Regions from separate parts of the Lacrimispora indolis DSM 755 genome, predicted to be linked through region 4. Evidence: riboswitches for the same ligand, from Rfam matches in the RefSeq annotation. Region 4 holds a riboswitch; each other region holds the start of a gene.
What was found. Region 4 has a riboswitch for thiamine pyrophosphate ahead of thiC (phosphomethylpyrimidine synthase ThiC). Riboswitches for the same ligand answer to the same signal wherever they lie in the genome.
Positions count from the first base shown of each region.

Region 1 (4,363 bases), 220 kb from region 4:
AACCGCAGTAAATGCAGAAATTTTCACAATAATTGGAAATATAAACCGGAGTAAACAGATTCACACTGTTGCCAAAATATCTTCTGGTCTCCTTTCTCGCCATACAGGCCATCTCCTCCAGAAACGGCATTGCTGCCGGCGACAGCAGCGCCGCAAAATCTTCCGGGGACCGGTTCTCATGGGCCAGGGCACTTTTCACATCCGCTTCAGTGTATTTGTCGTAATCATAGCTTTCCATGGCCTTTATCACCCGGTCCTGTATGTCTGAATGCAAAACCTCCATATCCGGCAGATAGGTCATATGGTCGATCCGGTTTTTTTTCTGCCATTCTTTGATTTCTTCATTTAAAATGCTTTCGTTGTTATAAGATTCCGTACTCATGATTTCCTCCTTACTCCCGTAAAAATCCGGTCAGGGGCGACGAAGGGCTGGCGCCCTTTTCCATGACCCGGCCCATACCGGCCAGATAAGCCTTTCTGCCTGCCTCAACAGCATTTTTAAAGGCCTCTGCCATAAGCCGAATATCCCCGGCCGTGGCGATCCCCGTATTGGCCATGACCGCAGCAGCTCCCATTTCCATGGCTTCACATGCCTGGGAGGGTTTTCCAATGCCTGCATCCACAATAATTGGCAGATCGATCTCATCAATGAGAATACGGATGAACTCTTTGGTACATAAGCCTTTATTGGAGCCGATGGGGGCACCTAACGGCATGATGGAAGAAGCCCCGGCATTTACCAAATCCCTTGCCGCATTTAAATCCGGATACATATAAGGCATAACGATAAATCCCTCCTTTGCCAGGATTTCCGTTGCTTTTATGGTTTCCTGATTATCCGGAAGCAGATATTTGGAATCATGGATCACTTCAATTTTTATAAAATTCCCGCTTCCTGCTTCCCTTGCCAAACGGGCGATCCGTACGGCCTCCTCTGCATTTCTCGCCCCTGATGTATTGGGAAGAAGGGTGATGCCTTCGGGTATGTAATCCAGGATATTCGCCGTTCCCCCTGCATTGGCTCTCCGGAGAGCCAGGGTGATGATCTCTGCTCCCGCCCTTTCTATGGCCGACTGGATTAAATCCAGGGAGTATTTTCCCGATCCCAGGATGAACCTGGATGTAAATTCAAAACCCCCGATTACCAGCTTATCTTCTTTTATAGGATTCATTTTATTTCCCTCCTGTTTTTTTATAATTCCGGCTGAAGAATCAATTGGGTTATCATATTGGCCTCATGGGCAGCACAGATTGCCACCCTGGGAGCCATCAGCCCGTTTCCGTACCCCGGCTCTGACATTCCGTCGCCGCAAAGATAAAAATTCCGGCTTATCTTCCTGGTACGGATCTCATTACTGTCCCCGTATCCTGCCATCCCCGATGCTGAGACCAGCTTTTTATCCGGGAAATGCTCCATTACGCCGTTCACAAGCATGGCTTTCATTTCCGGCACATCAAACGCTTCGCAGATGATATCCTCTGATTCAAATAACCCGGGTAGGTTGTGCTCTGTTACTTTTACACAATCCGCAGAAATCTCCAGATAAGGATTTATTGCCTTAAGCTCTTCCTTAAGAGCATCCGTCTTATACATTCCGATATGATGGATAAAATACTGCTGTCGGTTCAGATTACTGATATCCACTCTGTCAAAATCAATCAAATGCATATGTCCCACACCGATACGGGCAAGGGCAAAGGCTACATTGGAGCCCAGTCCTCCCAGGCCTGCTATTGCCACTCTGGCCTGATTCAATTTCTCCTGAACCTCCGGGGAATGACGCTTTTTTAGTGCTTCCTGAATTTCTGGTTTGCTTAAAATTCCATGTTCCAGTTTCATGTTAACTCCCTTTTATTCTAATCTTTCTGAAAGTCCCCGCTGCATTCCTGTAATCAGCCGCCGCCTACAAAGCTGATGACTTCCAGGATGTCTCCATCCCTTATAGTTGTTTCCGAAAGTCTGGACCTGGAAACCATACGGCCGTTATGCTCTACCGCAACCCGGTCTGCCTGATAGCCCATAAGCTCCAGCAACTCTGAAACCAGGATCTCTTCTGACAGCCCCTGCTCCTTTCCGTTAACCATAACCATGTCTTATTCCTCCTCTCTTGTATGGCAGGATTTTTTCAAAAAAAAAGTTCACAAAGAAATACACCCGCGGTGGTGTACCCCTTCGTGAACTTTCATTCACTCACAATAAAAATCCTATCCGATTGTACGTCAAATAAAAAAGCGGAAAATGCCCGCAGCACCTTCCGCAATAATTCCTTAAGCGTCCGTCCCTACGTTGGCATTATCCAAATCAGGTATATGAGTCGAAGTTCATAACTTCCTCTCAGCCTATTACATAAGCTCCTCTTTTGACGTATATAGTATAAAACAGAAAATCCGGGATGTCAACAGAATTTCCGGTATATCCGTTTTTTCGCCTTTTTTATTTCTGGCGGTAAGGAAATCCCTGGAAAGTTTTAAAAGGCAGCAAGCTAAATAAACATTAAGGCAGTCTGTTATCCTTTATTAAGGTTTCTTCTTTATTATTGTTTTAATAAAAGAAAAAGGAGGCAGATTATGATTGAAGAAATATTAAAGTACAATGATACTTTTGTGAGCACCAATGGTTATAGATCCTTTGTCACAGACAAGTATCCCAGAAAAAGGCTTGCCATATTAACCTGCATGGATACCAGGCTGGTGGAGCTGCTGCCCGCCGCACTTGGTATTCACAACGGAGATGTAAAGCTGATAAAAAATGCAGGCGGCGTGATTTTAGATCCTTTTGACAGCACAATCCGCAGCCTTCTCATCGCAATTCTGGAATTCGGTGTGGAAGAAATCATGGTTATCGGCCATACTGACTGCGGAGCAGCTGTCATATCCTCCAAAATCATCATCACACACCTGCTTAACCGGGGTATTGCCTGGAATACCATACAAAAACTGAAAGAGGATGGGGTGGACTTTGACTCCTGGTTCCAGGGCTTAGAAAACACGGAACGCTCCGTTCAAAAATCTGTTTCCTTACTTAAAACCCATCCCCTCATGCCATCCAATGTAATTATCCAGGGTTTTGTCATGGATATTACCTGCGGCAAACTGGCCGCAGTTTCTTAATCCAGACGGAAAAGGCGCCGGAATTTAATTCCAGCGCCTTTTCCATTTGGATTTTATTATCAGAATTCTATGAAAGGGTCAGTACACCAAGTAAAAGACCGGCCGTCAGGCAAACAAAGCTCACTCCCCATATCCACAGGAAGCAGGTCTTAATATGGTCTTTGATCTCCACACCCGCCAGGCCTATCCCTAAGAATGTGGCAGGTACAACAGGACTTATAAAGGTGGCGCAGTTGCGGCATACCACCATGGCAATTGCTATATGCACAGGATCTACGCCAAAGCTGTTTCCCACACTGATCAGGACCGGAAGAAGGCCATAGAAATAGGAATCCGTACAGAACATCAAAGTCAGAGGTACGGACAGCACTCCGATGATCAGCGGTAAGAAACGGCCCATGGACTGGGGTATAAATGCAGCAAGTACACTGGCCATGTGATTCATGATCTCACTGTCTTCCAGCACTCCTAAAAATACACCGGCAGCAAGAATGGTAGAAGCCATCATAAGCGCAGGGCCCGCATGAGATTTGATGATCTTATTCTGCATTTTTGCACCCGGATAGTTAACCAGAAGGGCAATGACACAGCCGATCATAAACATATAATAAGACGGCACCGGCAGGAAAACAAGACAAACAATGATAAACAATGTTAAAATCACGTTGAAGGCAAACAGCTTCGGCCTTACCAGTTCTCCGGTATCAGCCGCAGAAGCGCTTTCTTCCAGCCCCTCGGTATCTTCTATGGCCAGGGTGCTGTTGATTCCGGCCCCTCGTTTCTTTTCAACAATTCCCCAGAAAAACGCGGTAAACATAGCAACTCCAATGCCCACCACCTGCATGGGCAAAAGCTTCATCCACAGGACATTGGCTTCTATTTCCAATACAGAGGCCGCACGCATGGTCGGGCCGCCCCATGGAAGCAGATTCATGACGCCCATGGAGGTGACACATATTAAAAGCAGAGTTGTGGGACGCATTTTTAATTTCTTATAAACCGGCAGCATTGCCGGAATGGTGATCAGGAACGTGGAGGCACCGCCTCCATCCAAATGGCCGATTATGGCGATGATGCAGGTCATAAATGCCACTCCAACCACATTGTTACCCACTTTTTTCATTAGGGCGCTTATGATGCGGTCAAACATTCCTGCATCAGTCATAATTCCGAAAAACAGCACGGAAAATATAAACAACGCAGCCGTGGAGTGCACCCCGGACACCCCTTTCTTAATAAAATCCCCAACTTC
Region 1 covers NZ_AZUI01000001.1:3,162,999-3,167,361, reverse strand. The annotation lists gene thiH (2-iminoacetate synthase ThiH) at 1-382, opposite strand, end outside; gene K401_RS0115235 (thiazole synthase) at 393-1,172, opposite strand; gene thiF (sulfur carrier protein ThiS adenylyltransferase ThiF) at 1,193-1,840, opposite strand; gene thiS (sulfur carrier protein ThiS) at 1,894-2,091, opposite strand; TPP riboswitch at 2,262-2,371, opposite strand; gene K401_RS0115220 (beta-class carbonic anhydrase) at 2,569-3,111, shown strand; gene K401_RS0115215 (CitMHS family transporter) at 3,179-4,363, opposite strand, start outside.
Region 1: linked by a shared signal. The riboswitch ahead of thiS (sulfur carrier protein ThiS) and the one ahead of thiC (phosphomethylpyrimidine synthase ThiC) in region 4 are both predicted to bind thiamine pyrophosphate.

Region 2 (4,363 bases), 2.4 Mb from region 4:
CGGGAAGCCGATACTTTGTTGTATTACCTTCACAGCTTGAAAAATGTGACCGGAGTGAAAGTCTATGAGCGCACCGGAGATGCGGTCATCTCCTACGCTGGCACCAGAGCGGAAATTCTGGAAGCCTTAAAATGTTTTCAATATGATTCTGTCAAAGTGCCTGCAGGAGTGATCGAACATTCCGGACGTGAGCTGAATGCCATGTATCAGGAGAAGCTTGTGGGCAGAGTGGTGATGCGCGTGGCAAGGAAGCTTTTCATTCCCGGACCCTTAAGGATGTTCCATATCGGGTTCCAGTCCTTGAAATATATTATCAGGGGAATCAAGTCCCTTCTAAAAAGAAAGCTTGAAGTGGCGGTCTTAGATGCCGTTGCCATCGGTGTATCTGTGGTGCGGGGAGAATTGGAAACAGCAGGTTCTGTCATGTTCCTGCTTGGGATCGGGGAGCTTTTAGAGGAATGGACCCATAAAAAATCCGTTGGAGATCTGGCCAGAAGCATGTCTTTAAATGTGGGCAGGGTCTGGCTTTTAAGCGGCGGACAGGAAGTTCTGGTGGAAGCCGCCTCCATTGTACCTGGGGATGAGGTAGTGGTGCATATGGGAAATGTCATTCCCTTTGACGGAGCCGTGGTTTCCGGGGAAGCCATGGTGAATCAGGCTTCCTTAACAGGGGAAGCTCTTCCGGTGAAAAAGGAGGAGGACGGATATGTGTATGCCGGGACCGTGGTGGAGGAAGGAGAACTGACCATTAAGGTCCGGGAGGTTTCCGGTTCCACCCGGTTTGAAAAGATCGTTACCATGATTGAAGAATCAGAAAAGCTGAAATCTTCCCTGGAAAGCAAGGCCGGTCATCTGGCTGATAAACTGGTGCCTTATACTCTTATGGGGACGGGCCTTACCTGGCTGTTTACTGGAAACGTGACAAGGGCACTTTCCGTACTGATGGTGGACTTTTCCTGTGCGTTAAAGCTGGCCATGCCCATCTCTGTCCTCTCAGCCATCCGGGAGGCAGGAATGTACCACATTACCGTTAAGGGAGGAAAATATTTGGAGGCAGTGGCAGAGGCTGTGACCATTGTCTTTGATAAAACCGGAACTCTTACAAAAGCAAGGCCGACAGTGAAGGAAGTGGTGACCTTTGGAGAAGAGAGTCCGGAGGAAATGCTCCGGATCGCAGCCTGCTTAGAAGAACATTTTCCCCACTCCATGGCAAAGGCAGTGGTGACGGCTGCCAGAAACAAAGGGCTGGAGCATGAGGAAATGCATTCCAAGGTGGAGTATATCGTGGCACACGGCATTGCTTCGTCCATAAACGGCAGAAAGGTGGTCATTGGAAGCCATCATTTTATCTTTGAGGATGAAGGCTGCAAGGTGGATGAGGCTTATCAGGAAAAATTTGAAAGCCTGCCAGAGGATTGCTCTCACCTTTATCTTGCTGTTGACCAGAAGCTTTCGGCAGTGATCTGCATTGAAGATCCACTTCGGGAGGAGGCCGCGGCAGTGGTAAATTCTCTTAAAAAGGCAGGGATATGGAAAACGGTCATGATGACGGGAGACAGCGAGCGGACCGCAGCGGCGGTTGCCGCCAGAGTAGGCGTGGATGAATATTATTCAGAGGTCCTCCCTGAGGAAAAAGCCCGTTTTATAGAGCGGGAAAAGGAATCAGGAAATGTGGTTATCATGGTGGGGGACGGGATCAATGATTCGCCTGCCCTTTCTGCAGCGGATGTGGGGATTGCCATCAGTGACGGTGCTGAGATCGCCAGGGAAATTGCGGATATCACCATTGCGGCGGACAATCTTTATGAAATCGTTACCTTGAAGCTGTTAAGCGACAGCTTAATGAAGCGGATCCATAAAAATTACCGGAGCATTGTGGGCTTTAATACGGGCCTTATTCTTCTGGGAGTGGGAGGGGTCATGCCCCCAACCGTATCGGCGCTGCTTCATAATACCTCCACTCTGGGGATCAGTTTAAGCAGCATGCAGAATCTGCTGTCTTAGGAAGCCGGGATTGACATTCACGTTTCCCTGATGTATACTTGCAATGAAAACTGAAAGGGGTGCTGGAGAAAGTCCGGCTGAGATAAAGCAGAATTGCTTGAAACCCTGTAACCTGATCTGGATAATGCCAGCGTAGGAAGCCTTCAGGCCATGCCTGTTCACCCGCCCGGATATCCGGACGGGTTTTTGGTTTCTATAAACGATAAAAGGAGAGAAAAGACATGAATGCAAGCGTAGCAATCCAGACATTGCCTGAGGCAAAGAATGATGAGGAGCTGATCCGCATTGTTGACCAGGTGATCGATTATATCAAAAGCACAGGACTGAACTATTATGTAGGACCTTTTGAAACCGCCATTGAAGGGGATTATGATGAACTGATGGACATTGTTAAGGAATGTCAGCACATCGCCGTCAAGGCAGGTGCTCCCTCTGTTGCCGCGTATATCAAAGTCACCTACCGGCCGGAAGGGGAGGTACTTACCATTGAAAAGAAAGTCACAAAACATCACAAGTAGGCTCTGGTCCTGGTCAGCGGTCCTCGGGCTTTTGATTTTGTGGCAGCTGATAACCGCTCTTGGTCTTGTGGACGGTTATCTCCTTCCCTCTCCCATAAGCGTTGGAAGGGCCTTTATAACGGAATTTCCGGTTCTGGCCTTCCATGGGGGGATCACCCTTCTTGAGGCATTTTTAGGGCTTTTTCTGGGAGTGGGGACCGGCTTTGTGATCGCAGTGATCATGGATCACTTTACCGGACTTTATCAGGCCTTTTATCCCCTGATCGTCCTGACCCAGACAGTTCCGACGGTGGCCATTGCACCTCTTCTGGTGTTGTGGTTCGGCTATGGAACGGCTCCAAAGGTGATCCTGATCGTGCTGACCACATTTTTTCCAATTACAGTGGGCCTGCTTACAGGATTTAAATCGGTAAATCCTGATGCAGTAAACCTTTTAAGATCCATGGGAGCGGGAAGACTGAAGATATTCTGCTATATCAAGCTTCCTGGGGCCATGGGGCAGTTTTTTGCCAGCCTCAGAATATCAGTCTCCTACGCGGTGGTGGGAGCTGTCATCTCTGAATGGCTGGGAGGCTTTGGCGGACTGGGTGTTTATATGACCAGGGTGAAAAAATCTTTTGCTTTTGATAAGATGTTTGCGGTCATCTTTCTCATATCCGCAGTCAGCCTTCTTCTCATGAAAGGCGTGGACATGCTTTCAAAGAAATGCATGCCATGGGAAGAGTGAAAGGAAAGAGGAAACACCCTTCGGGTATACCTTTATGCCCAAATAACAGGGCAGGAAAGAGGAAATGATGAAAAAAACAGGTTTGATGATTTTTATGGCAGCAATTTTAGCGGCATCCCTTACTGCCTGTGGAGGAAAGGGTAAACAGGCGGTGAATGAAGAAACACCGAATTTGAAAAAGGTGACCTTTGTTCTGGATTGGACTCCAAACACCAATCATACCGGGCTTTATGTGGCACAGGAAAAGGGATACTTTAAAGACGCAGGACTTGAGGTGGAAATCGTCCAGCCGCCGGAGGATGGGGCTGAGGTGCTGGTGGCCTCAGGAAAGGCCCAGTTTGGTATGTCCTTCCAGGACTCCATGGCTCCGGCTCTGGTGGGGGAAAATGCCCTTCCCATCACAGCGGTGGCAGCTGTTATCCAGCATAATACCTCCGGCATTATTTCCAGAAAAGGAGAGGGAATGGAATCTCCGAAAGGAATGGAAGGAAAGAAATACGCCACCTGGGATCTTCCCGTGGAAAAAGCCATGATCAAGGACGTGGCAGAGGCTGACGGAGGAGACTTTTCCAAGGTGCAGCTGGTTCCAAGTACCGTTACGGATGAAGTTTCCGCGTTAAAGTCAAAGACAGTGGATGCCATATGGATATTTTATGCATGGGCTGGCGTAAAGATGGAAGTGGAAGGCCTTGATACAAATTACTTTGAGTTTGCAGATTTGAATCCGGTGTTTGATTATTATACGCCGGTGGTAATAGCCGGAAATGAATTCCTAAAGGAAGAGCCGGAGACTGCAAGGGCCTTTTTAAACGCTTTAAGCAAGGGATATGAGGACGCGCAAAAGGATCCGGAAGAGGCAGCCGGCATCTTGCTTAAGGCAGCGCCGGAGCTTGATGAAAAGCTGGTGATGGAAAGCCAGAAATACTTAGCGGACCGGTATCAGGCTGATGTGGATGTATGGGGATATATTGATCCGGTGCGGTGGAACCGGTTTTATAACTGGCTGAATGAAAACGGCCTTTCAGATCCTCAGCTTCCGGAAAATACCGGATTTACAAACGATTATCTGCCCCAGTAAGCTGCGGGTGATTTGACTTTTGCGGAATCCATTCGC
Region 2 covers NZ_AZUI01000001.1:488,548-492,910, reverse strand. The annotation lists gene K401_RS0102360 (heavy metal translocating P-type ATPase) at 1-2,004, shown strand, start outside; TPP riboswitch at 2,050-2,160, shown strand; gene K401_RS0102355 (thiamine-binding protein) at 2,226-2,522, shown strand; gene K401_RS0102350 (ABC transporter permease) at 2,491-3,249, shown strand; gene K401_RS0102345 (ABC transporter substrate-binding protein) at 3,317-4,327, shown strand.
Region 2: linked by a shared signal. The riboswitch ahead of K401_RS0102355 (thiamine-binding protein) and the one ahead of thiC (phosphomethylpyrimidine synthase ThiC) in region 4 are both predicted to bind thiamine pyrophosphate.

Region 3 (4,363 bases), 430 kb from region 4:
TCCCCAGGATATAACTGATGAAGCATTTAAGGAGGAGTTTGCAAAAATCAATGAAAATCCGGATATTGACGGCATCCTTCTTTTGCGCCCTCTGCCAAAGCAGATCAGGGAAAAAGACATTGAGCACATGATTGATCCTGGAAAGGATTTGGACGGCATATCTCCTGAAAATATCGCCAAAGTATTTGCAGGCGATGATACGGGATTTGCCCCATGTACGGCGGAGGCAGTGGTGGAGGTTTTAAAGTCCAGTGATATCCCTCTGACCGGAAAGCGGGTGGCCATTGTGGGAAGAAGCATGGTAGTGGGGCGCCCTCTGTCCATGCTGATGCTTAAGGAAAATGCAACGGTGACCATCTGTCACACCCGCACGGAAAACTTAAAGGAAACCTGTAAAAATGCCCAGATCCTTGTGGCAGCAGCCGGGCGCGCCAGAATGGTGGATGCCTCTTATGTGGGAGCGGATGCCGTGGTGGTTGATGTGGGAATCAATGTGGACGAAAACGGAAAACTTTGCGGGGATGTGGATTTTGATTCCCTGGAAGGGACTGCTTCCATGGCAACTCCGGTACCAGGAGGAGTTGGAACGGTGACAACGGCTGTGCTGGCAAGGCATCTGGTATTGGCTGCACTTATAAAATAAAATAATGAAACAAGCGGCATGGAAGCCTACCGATCCTTCCATACCGCTTGTTTTTGATTTACAAAAGAGTACGTTTTATTTCCTTACCCATTAACAGCCTGCCGCTTCACCTGCCCGATGGCTCCCAGCACGGGAGGGAGATACAGGATCACAACGGTCAGGATCAGTTCCGGAAGGATGTAGGTGGCATTATAGCCCAGAGTATAGACCATGGGGTTCATGCCTTCCGGAGCATAGGAAGCAAAGAATATATATCCGGAAAGGACGTGGCATATGTAACGGCCCGCTACACCCACCACATACCCGGTCACAAGACCGTGTTTTTTATTGCTGAACAGCCCGGAAAGCCCAAGGGCGCCGAAGGCCAGGGGATAGTCAAGAAGAACCTGGAGCGGGGCAAAAATATAGGGCTCTGTAATAAACTGCAGGATTCCGTATGCCACGCCGGTCATAATTCCTGTTTTTACATCGTAAACATAGCCGATCAGGCAGATGAACAGCATGGAAAACAGAGTGATGGAGCCGCCGAAGGGAAGGGACGCAAATTTAATAAAAGAAGTTACCATTGCAAGAGCCATTGCACCTGAGCAGTAAACCAGCTGGCGGGTCTGCATGGCCTTGGATTTTGAGGCGGATTTACCCAGAAGGTGCAGGGCAAAAAGGATGGCCGCCAACAGAATAATTAACAGCCCGTATCCGGCCGGTTGTAGTAAATACTCTTCGTTTTCAGCAGAGTAAGTTAGAAAAAATGACATAAAAAATCCTCCTTTGCGCGCGCAGGAGGGGAGTAATGATGCTTCCTTACGCCGGCATTATCCGGTTCAAGTAGTGAGGGTTCGGTTTATTCCGATCTCAGCCTAAGGCTCCCCTAGCGTGTATACGATATTTGATTTCGCTGTGAGTATAACGCAAATCCATAAGCTTGTCAAGCCGCATCAAAAAGTAAAATCAGAATAAAAATGCAAATAAAGTGCAACCTAGTAAAAAGAAAATGGAAACACGGAGGTTGTTTTTATGACAGGCTTTATTATTGCACTCATATCAGGTGCGCTTATGAGCATTCAGGGAGTTTTAAATACAGGGGTGACAAAACAAACCAGCATGTGGGTATCAACAGGCTGGGTGCAGCTGACGGCATTTTTGACCTGTCTCATCCTGTGGTATTTTTCCGGCAGGGATGGCATCTCCGGACTTTTAGATGTGCAGCCCAAATACATGCTGCTGGGTGGTGTTATCGGCGCATTTATCACCTATACGGTAGTGAAGAGCATGGGAACCTTAGGACCTGCCAAAGCGGCTCTGCTTATCGTAGTATCCCAGATCATCGTAGCCTATGCCGTGGAGCTGTTCGGTTTATTCGGCGTTGAAAAAGTGGGATTTGAATGGAAAAAGCTGATCGGTGCTGTGGTTGCCATCATCGGAATCATGATATTTAATTAATTTGGAAATAGTGCTTGTATTTACCTATTTCTTTAGGTAGAATAGTAACATAGGCTGAAGATGGTATCCTTTTTTGGGAAATTTTGTAAGAGGAGGGATATCATGAAGTATCAGAAAATAAAAATCGCTCTGATTGCCCTGTGTATAATAGCCGCAGGTATCTGCTACGGCTTTGGCAGAAGCCGGGAAGACCAAAAGTCAGGGATCTCCTTATCGGAGGCATCTGCTTTTCAGGCAGGAGAAGCCGGAGACGATAGTCAGCCGGTTTCCGGTGATCAGCCAGTTCCAGGCGGAACCGGAACAGAAGTATCAGAAGCGGCAGAGAGCGTCTTAGAAAGTGCAGGAGGCAGAACGGCCCTGCCTTTCTACATACATATCTGCGGAGAAGTGGTTTCTCCCGGCGTTTATGAGCTTGAGGAAGGAAGCCGGGTCTTTCAGGCAGTGGAGAAAGCGGGCGGATTCACAGACCAGGCAGCAGCAGAATATTTAAATATGGCAGAGAGGGTCGCGGATGGCATGAAAATCGTGGTCCTTAATAAGGAAGAGGCAGAGGCTGCAAAAGCCCGCGGAGAGATTTCTCTGCCGGCAGAGGCTTCATCGAATCTGCAAAAACAGAAAGTGAATTTAAATACCGCCACCAAAGAGGAGCTGATGACCCTTCGGGGAATCGGAGAAGCCAAGGCCAATGATATTCTTAAATATCGGGAGAGCCGGGGCGGATTTCAGAAAATCGAGGATATCATGAAGATATCCGGCATCAAAGATGCGGCTTTTCAAAAAATAAAAGAAGACATAACGGTTTAAATATAGAAGACAGAGGTGTAGTATGGCAAGCGTTTTAGTAGTTGATGATGAAAAACTCATCGTAAAAGGAATGAGATTCAGTCTGGAACAGGATGGCATGGATGTGGATTGTGCCTATGACGGAGAGGAAGCCATTAATCTGGCAAAGCAGAAAGAGTATGACGTGGTTCTTTTGGATGTCATGCTCCCCAAATATGACGGATACGAGGTATGTCAGGCCATCCGGGAATTTTCCGAGATGCCCATCATCATGCTGACGGCCAAGGGAAATGATATGGATAAGATCCTGGGCCTGGAATACGGCGCTGACGATTATATTACAAAGCCCTTTAACATCCTTGAGGTAAAAGCCAGGATCAAGGCCATTATGCGCCGGAATTCAAAGAAGAATAAGCGGGAGGGCCAGGAAGACAGCCAGGTGATAACGGAAGGCGATTTAAAGCTGGACCGGGACAGCAGGAGAGTGTTTATTGCTGAGAAGGAGATCAATTTGACGGCAAAGGAGTTTGATCTTTTGGAGCTTCTTACCTGCAATCCAGGTAAGGTTTACAGCAGGGAACAGCTTCTTACTTACGTATGGGGAAATAAAGCTATGGATACGGGGGATGTCCGCACGGTAGACGTTCATGTAAGACGCCTTCGGGAGAAGATTGAACCCAGTCCCAGCGATCCTAAATATGTGCATACCAAGTGGGGCGTGGGATATTATTTCCGCGTCTAGGAAAAGAAAGAGGAGGATTTCTGACGGGAGACCGGGGAAATCCGCCTTTTCTTTAAATTCCGGGAAAGAAAAAAACATGGTTTAAGCTAATTTGGAAAATGGGGAAATAATGGAATGGATTACAATATCAGAAAAGTGAAAACAGAGGATTTGGACCGTGTGGCAGAAGTAGAGGCTCTCTGCTTTCCGCCGGAAGAGGCGGCAGGTCGGGAAGCCCTTGAGCAGAGGATCAAAGGTTTTCCAGAAAGCTTCCTGGTGGCAGAGCTTTCTTTTGGGCAGATCATCGGTTTTATTAATGGCAGCGTTACAGATGGGGATACTATCTGTGACGAAATGTTTGAAAGAACGGATTTTCATAATCCGGATGGTGCTTATCAAAGCGTGTTTGGACTTGATGTGATAAAAGAGTGGCGGGGCCGGGGAGTTGCCGCTGCCCTTATGAAGCGTTTTATAGAGGAAGCAAAGAAAAGAGGAAGGAAAGGAATGATCCTCACCTGCAAGGACAGGCTGATTCCTTATTACGAAAAATTCGGATACCGGAACATGGGAGTGTCCGGGTCTGTGCACGGAGGAGCCATCTGGTATGATATGCGTCTTGATTTTATGGATAAAGGGAAGTGAGGCACTGTCAGTATGAAGCGAAGCCCACAGGGAGAGCGGTGGAGGCGGCTTGACAATACGGCAAAAATATTTCCGGTCATAGCCAGCGAGAATTTAAGCAATGTATTCCGGATCTCAGCGGTTTTAAAAGAAGA
Region 3 covers NZ_AZUI01000001.1:3,365,943-3,370,305, forward strand. The annotation lists gene K401_RS0116105 (bifunctional 5,10-methylenetetrahydrofolate dehydrogenase/5,10-methenyltetrahydrofolate cyclohydrolase) at 1-643, shown strand, start outside; gene thiT (energy-coupled thiamine transporter ThiT) at 727-1,398, opposite strand; TPP riboswitch at 1,425-1,523, opposite strand; gene K401_RS0116115 (DMT family transporter) at 1,658-2,083, shown strand; gene K401_RS0116120 (helix-hairpin-helix domain-containing protein) at 2,186-2,887, shown strand; gene K401_RS0116125 (response regulator transcription factor) at 2,910-3,608, shown strand; gene K401_RS0116130 (GNAT family N-acetyltransferase) at 3,723-4,229, shown strand; gene K401_RS0116135 (DUF6320 domain-containing protein) at 4,242-4,363, shown strand, end outside.
Region 3: linked by a shared signal. The riboswitch ahead of thiT (energy-coupled thiamine transporter ThiT) and the one ahead of thiC (phosphomethylpyrimidine synthase ThiC) in region 4 are both predicted to bind thiamine pyrophosphate.

Region 4 (4,363 bases):
CATGAAATCTTATTTCTGCCAGGATGAATACGGACAGATCGCCCCTGTTTTCTCCATTTCCGCAGGACTTGATTATCCGGGCATCGGACCGGAGCATGCGGCTCTTTATGACTCGAAAAGAGCCACTTACGTCCCGGTTACGGACCAGGAGGCAGTGGAAGCCTTTGAATACTTATCCCGTCTGGAAGGGATCATTCCGGCAATTGAAAGCGCCCATGCAGTGGCATACGCCAGAAAGATCGCTCCTTCCATGGGAAAGGAGAACATCATTGTCATCAATTTATCCGGGAGGGGCGACAAGGATGTTGCCGCCATTGCCCGCTATAAGGGGGTTGAAATCTATGAGTAGAGTAAGGGACGTATTTTCTAAGGGAAAGGCATTCATCCCGTTTATTACGGCAGGAGATCCTGACCTTGCCACCACTGAAGAGCTGGTTCCGGCCATGGCTGAAGCCGGAGCGGATTTAATTGAGCTTGGAATCCCCTTTTCCGACCCAATTGCAGAAGGGATCGTGATCCAGGAAGCTGATATGCGGGCCCTGGCATCAGGAGTTACCACGGATAAGCTTTTTGACTGCGTAAAACGGATACGGAAAAAAACCGATGTTCCCCTGGCTTTTATGACTTATATCAATCCTGTTTTCGTATATGGAAGCGAACGGTTTTTAAAAAATGCGGCGGAAAGCGGCATTGACGCCCTGATCGTGCCGGATATGCCTTTTGAGGAGAGAGAGGAACTGCTGCCCTTCTGCAGGAAATACGGAATTGAGCTGATTTCCCTCATCGCCCCCACTTCCAAGGAGCGCATACGGGCCATTGCATCAGAATCGGAAGGATTTATCTACTGCGTTTCTTCCATGGGCGTGACCGGGGTGAGGGCTGAAATCAACACAAATATCGGAGAAATGGTTTCCCTTGTAAAAGAGACAAAGGACCTTCCCTGCGCCATCGGCTTTGGCATCTCCACGCCGGAGCAGGCAAAGGAAATGAGCAAAAACGCGGACGGCGTCATTGTAGGAAGTGCCATTGTGAAAATAGCCGCAAAATATGGAAAAGGCTGCGTGGAGCCTGTCTGCGATTATGTAAGGGAAATGAAGGCAGCCATTTCCGGCTGACAGCCGGTTTTGGATGTTTTCCTTGACAAGACTAAAACAGAATGCTACACTAATGACCACAAGAGGGAGCTCGTAGGCGGGCTGAGAGGAAGTAATCAACTTCGACCTTTATAACCTGATTTGGGTAATGCCAACGTAGGGATTCATACGGGACAATTGTATTTTCCGAGCCTATACCTGTTGGTATGGGCTCTTTTTGCGTGAGCAATAAGCCGGACAAATATGCCAGCATATTCATCCGGCAGATTCCCTTACAATCCCTCCGTTAATCAAAAGGAGGAACAAAGATGAATTACACCACACAAATGGATGCCGCAAGAAAAGGCATTCTCACAAAAGAACTGATGGAAGTGGCCGGGCAGGAACAATGGGAGCCGGAAAAGCTTCGGGAGCTGGTGGCCCAGGGAAAAGTCGCCATTCCGGCCAACAAAAACCACACCTGTTTAAAGCCCAGCGGGATCGGATCCATGCTGAGGACAAAGATCAACGTGAACCTTGGGACCTCCAGGGATTTAAATGACTTGGAAATGGAGCTTCAAAAAGTAAAGGATGCAGTACATATGGGGGCGGAATCCATTATGGATCTAAGCTCCTTTGGAGATACCCGGAAATTCCGCAGGAAGCTGACCGGGGAATGTCCGGCTATGATCGGCACGGTTCCCATCTATGATGCGGTGGTTTATTACCACAAGCCACTTCGGGAAATCACTGCCGAAGAATGGATCCGGATCGTGGAAATGCACGCGGAAGACGGGGTGGACTTTATGACCATTCACGTAGGGATCAACAGGCAGACTGCCAGAAGGTTCAAGGAGGCAAAACGGCTGACCAACATCGTTTCAAGGGGAGGCTCTATCATCTTTGCGTGGATGGAAATGACAGGGGAGGAAAATCCCTTTTATGAGCATTACGACCGCATTCTGGAAATATGTCAGAAGCATGATGTGACCTTAAGCCTTGGAGATGCCTGCCGTCCGGGTTGTATTGAAGACGCATCGGATATATCCCAGGTGGAGGAGCTGGTGACTCTTGGGGAACTGACAAGAAAAGCCTGGGAAAAGGATGTGCAGGTTATTATTGAAGGTCCCGGCCACATGCCCTTAGACCAGATTGCAGCCAATATGAAAATCCAGCAGACCATCTGCAAAGGAGCACCTTTTTATGTTCTGGGGCCTCTTGTCACAGATATTGCGCCGGGCTATGACCATATCACTGCAGCCATCGGAGGGGCCATAGCTGCTGCTGCCGGAGCGGCCTTTCTCTGCTATGTGACTCCTGCGGAGCATTTGAAGCTGCCGGATGAAGCAGACGTAAAGGAAGGGATCATCGCTGCCCGGATCGCCGCCCATGCGGCGGATATTGCAAAGGGCATCAAAGGCGCCGGGGAATGGGATCATAAGATGAGCGATGCCAGAAAACGGCTGGATTGGGAAACCATGTTCCAGCTTGCCATTGACCCGGAAAAGGCCAGACGCTACCGGGCCATGTCAAAACCGGAAAAGGAAGATACCTGCTCCATGTGCGGCAATTTCTGTGCCATGAAAAATATGAACCGGATTCTTGACGGGGATATTGTAGATATTTTTGATGAATGACATAGCTTATCCGAACTTGTAACCCAAGTGAGGATAAAAGGGGCGTTCTATTTCTAAGCGGATATTCGCAATGACCATGGGGCACAGCGGCCCCGTACCATTTGGTGGGCACCCCGCTTTGCAACTGATTTGGTTTAATTACATAAACAGGAGGAATTTTCATGAATGATCAAATACCATCAACAATTTATAACAGTTCTTCTGCAAGTTCAAAAGTGCGGTTGAAAAAACTGGTGATCAGCGGAATGCTGACAGCTCTTACCGTTGCCCTCTCCGGTTTTTCCATCCCTGTGGGAGCGTCCAAATGCTTCCCGGCACAGCATCTGGCAAATGTTCTGGCAGGAGTGTTTCTAGGGCCTGTATACGGCATTTCCATGGCTTTTGGCACTTCTCTCATACGCAATCTCATGGGAACCGGAAGCTTACTGGCCTTTCCGGGAAGCATGGTTGGCGCATTTTGCGGGGCTTATCTGTTTCAAAAAACCGGGAAGCTTTTGCCCGCTTATCTTGGAGAAGTGATTGGCACAGGTCTCATCGGCGGGCTGCTCTGCTATCCGGTGGCCGCGTTACTCATGGGAAAAGAGGTGGCTGTATTTTTCTTTGTGATTCCATTTCTTATGAGCACCCTGGCAGGAACCATACTGGCAGCCAGCTTGCTGGCAATGCTGCGCCGCCTTGGCCTGTTTTCCTATTTTGAGCGGCTTATCAATGAATAGGGGGAACAGGAGGTGGACTTGAAAATCAATGAATCCATGACCGGGCTGGTCAGAAAAAAACGGCCTGTCATCCACTGTATCACCAATTACGTCACTGCAACAGATGTGGCAAATATTATTCTGGCCTGCGGCGGTTCCCCCATTATGGCGGACCACCTGGATGAGGTTACGGAAATAACTGCCTTATCAAACGCCCTTCTTTTAAACATGGGAACCCCCAAAGAGAATGCAGCGGCAGCAATGGAAAAGGCCGGACTGGAAGCAAACCGGTTAAACCTCCCAGTCATCTTTGACCCGGTAGGGATCGGCGCCTCCCGTTACCGGACTGAAACAGCCCTTTCACTTTTAAGGAACGTAAAAGCAACCGTTATCAGGGGAAATGCCTCTGAGCTTCGGGTCCTGTTAAAGGAACTGACCGGGAAAAACATGCAAAGAGAAAACGGCTCTGTTGCCTCACCACGGGGAGTTGACGCTTCCTTTACTGATGAAATAAGGGAAGAAATCCTGGAATCTCTTAGGGAAACAGCCAGGGCCTTAAGCGCTGCAACCGGTGCTGTGGCCGTCATGACAGGGGCAATTGATATTGTCTCAGACGGAAAGGAAGCCTGGCTTATCAGGAACGGCTGCCCCCAAATGGCCCGGATCACCGGAAGCGGCTGCATGCTGGATGGCATCATTGCCGCCTATTGTGCTGCGGCCGGGCCTGCATTCTCACAGCCTGCCATGTTCCAGGCCGCCGCTCTTGCCACGGCTGCTGCCGGTCTCTGCGGGGAACTTGCGGCAAAAAGGGCGGAAAAAATCTCCGGCGGCACAGGCAGCTTCCACTGCTGCTTTCTGGATCAGGTAAGCCTTTTGGATGAAAACACCTTAAAAGGAGGGATAGACATTGAAATTTCGTAAGGACATGCTTTTCCTGTATGCTGTAACAGATCAGGGA
Region 4 covers NZ_AZUI01000001.1:2,938,010-2,942,372, reverse strand. The annotation lists gene trpB (tryptophan synthase subunit beta) at 1-349, shown strand, start outside; gene trpA (tryptophan synthase subunit alpha) at 342-1,115, shown strand; TPP riboswitch at 1,168-1,274, shown strand; gene thiC (phosphomethylpyrimidine synthase ThiC) at 1,403-2,710, shown strand; gene thiW (energy coupling factor transporter S component ThiW) at 2,872-3,426, shown strand; gene thiM (hydroxyethylthiazole kinase) at 3,445-4,326, shown strand; gene thiE (thiamine phosphate synthase) at 4,313-4,363, shown strand, end outside.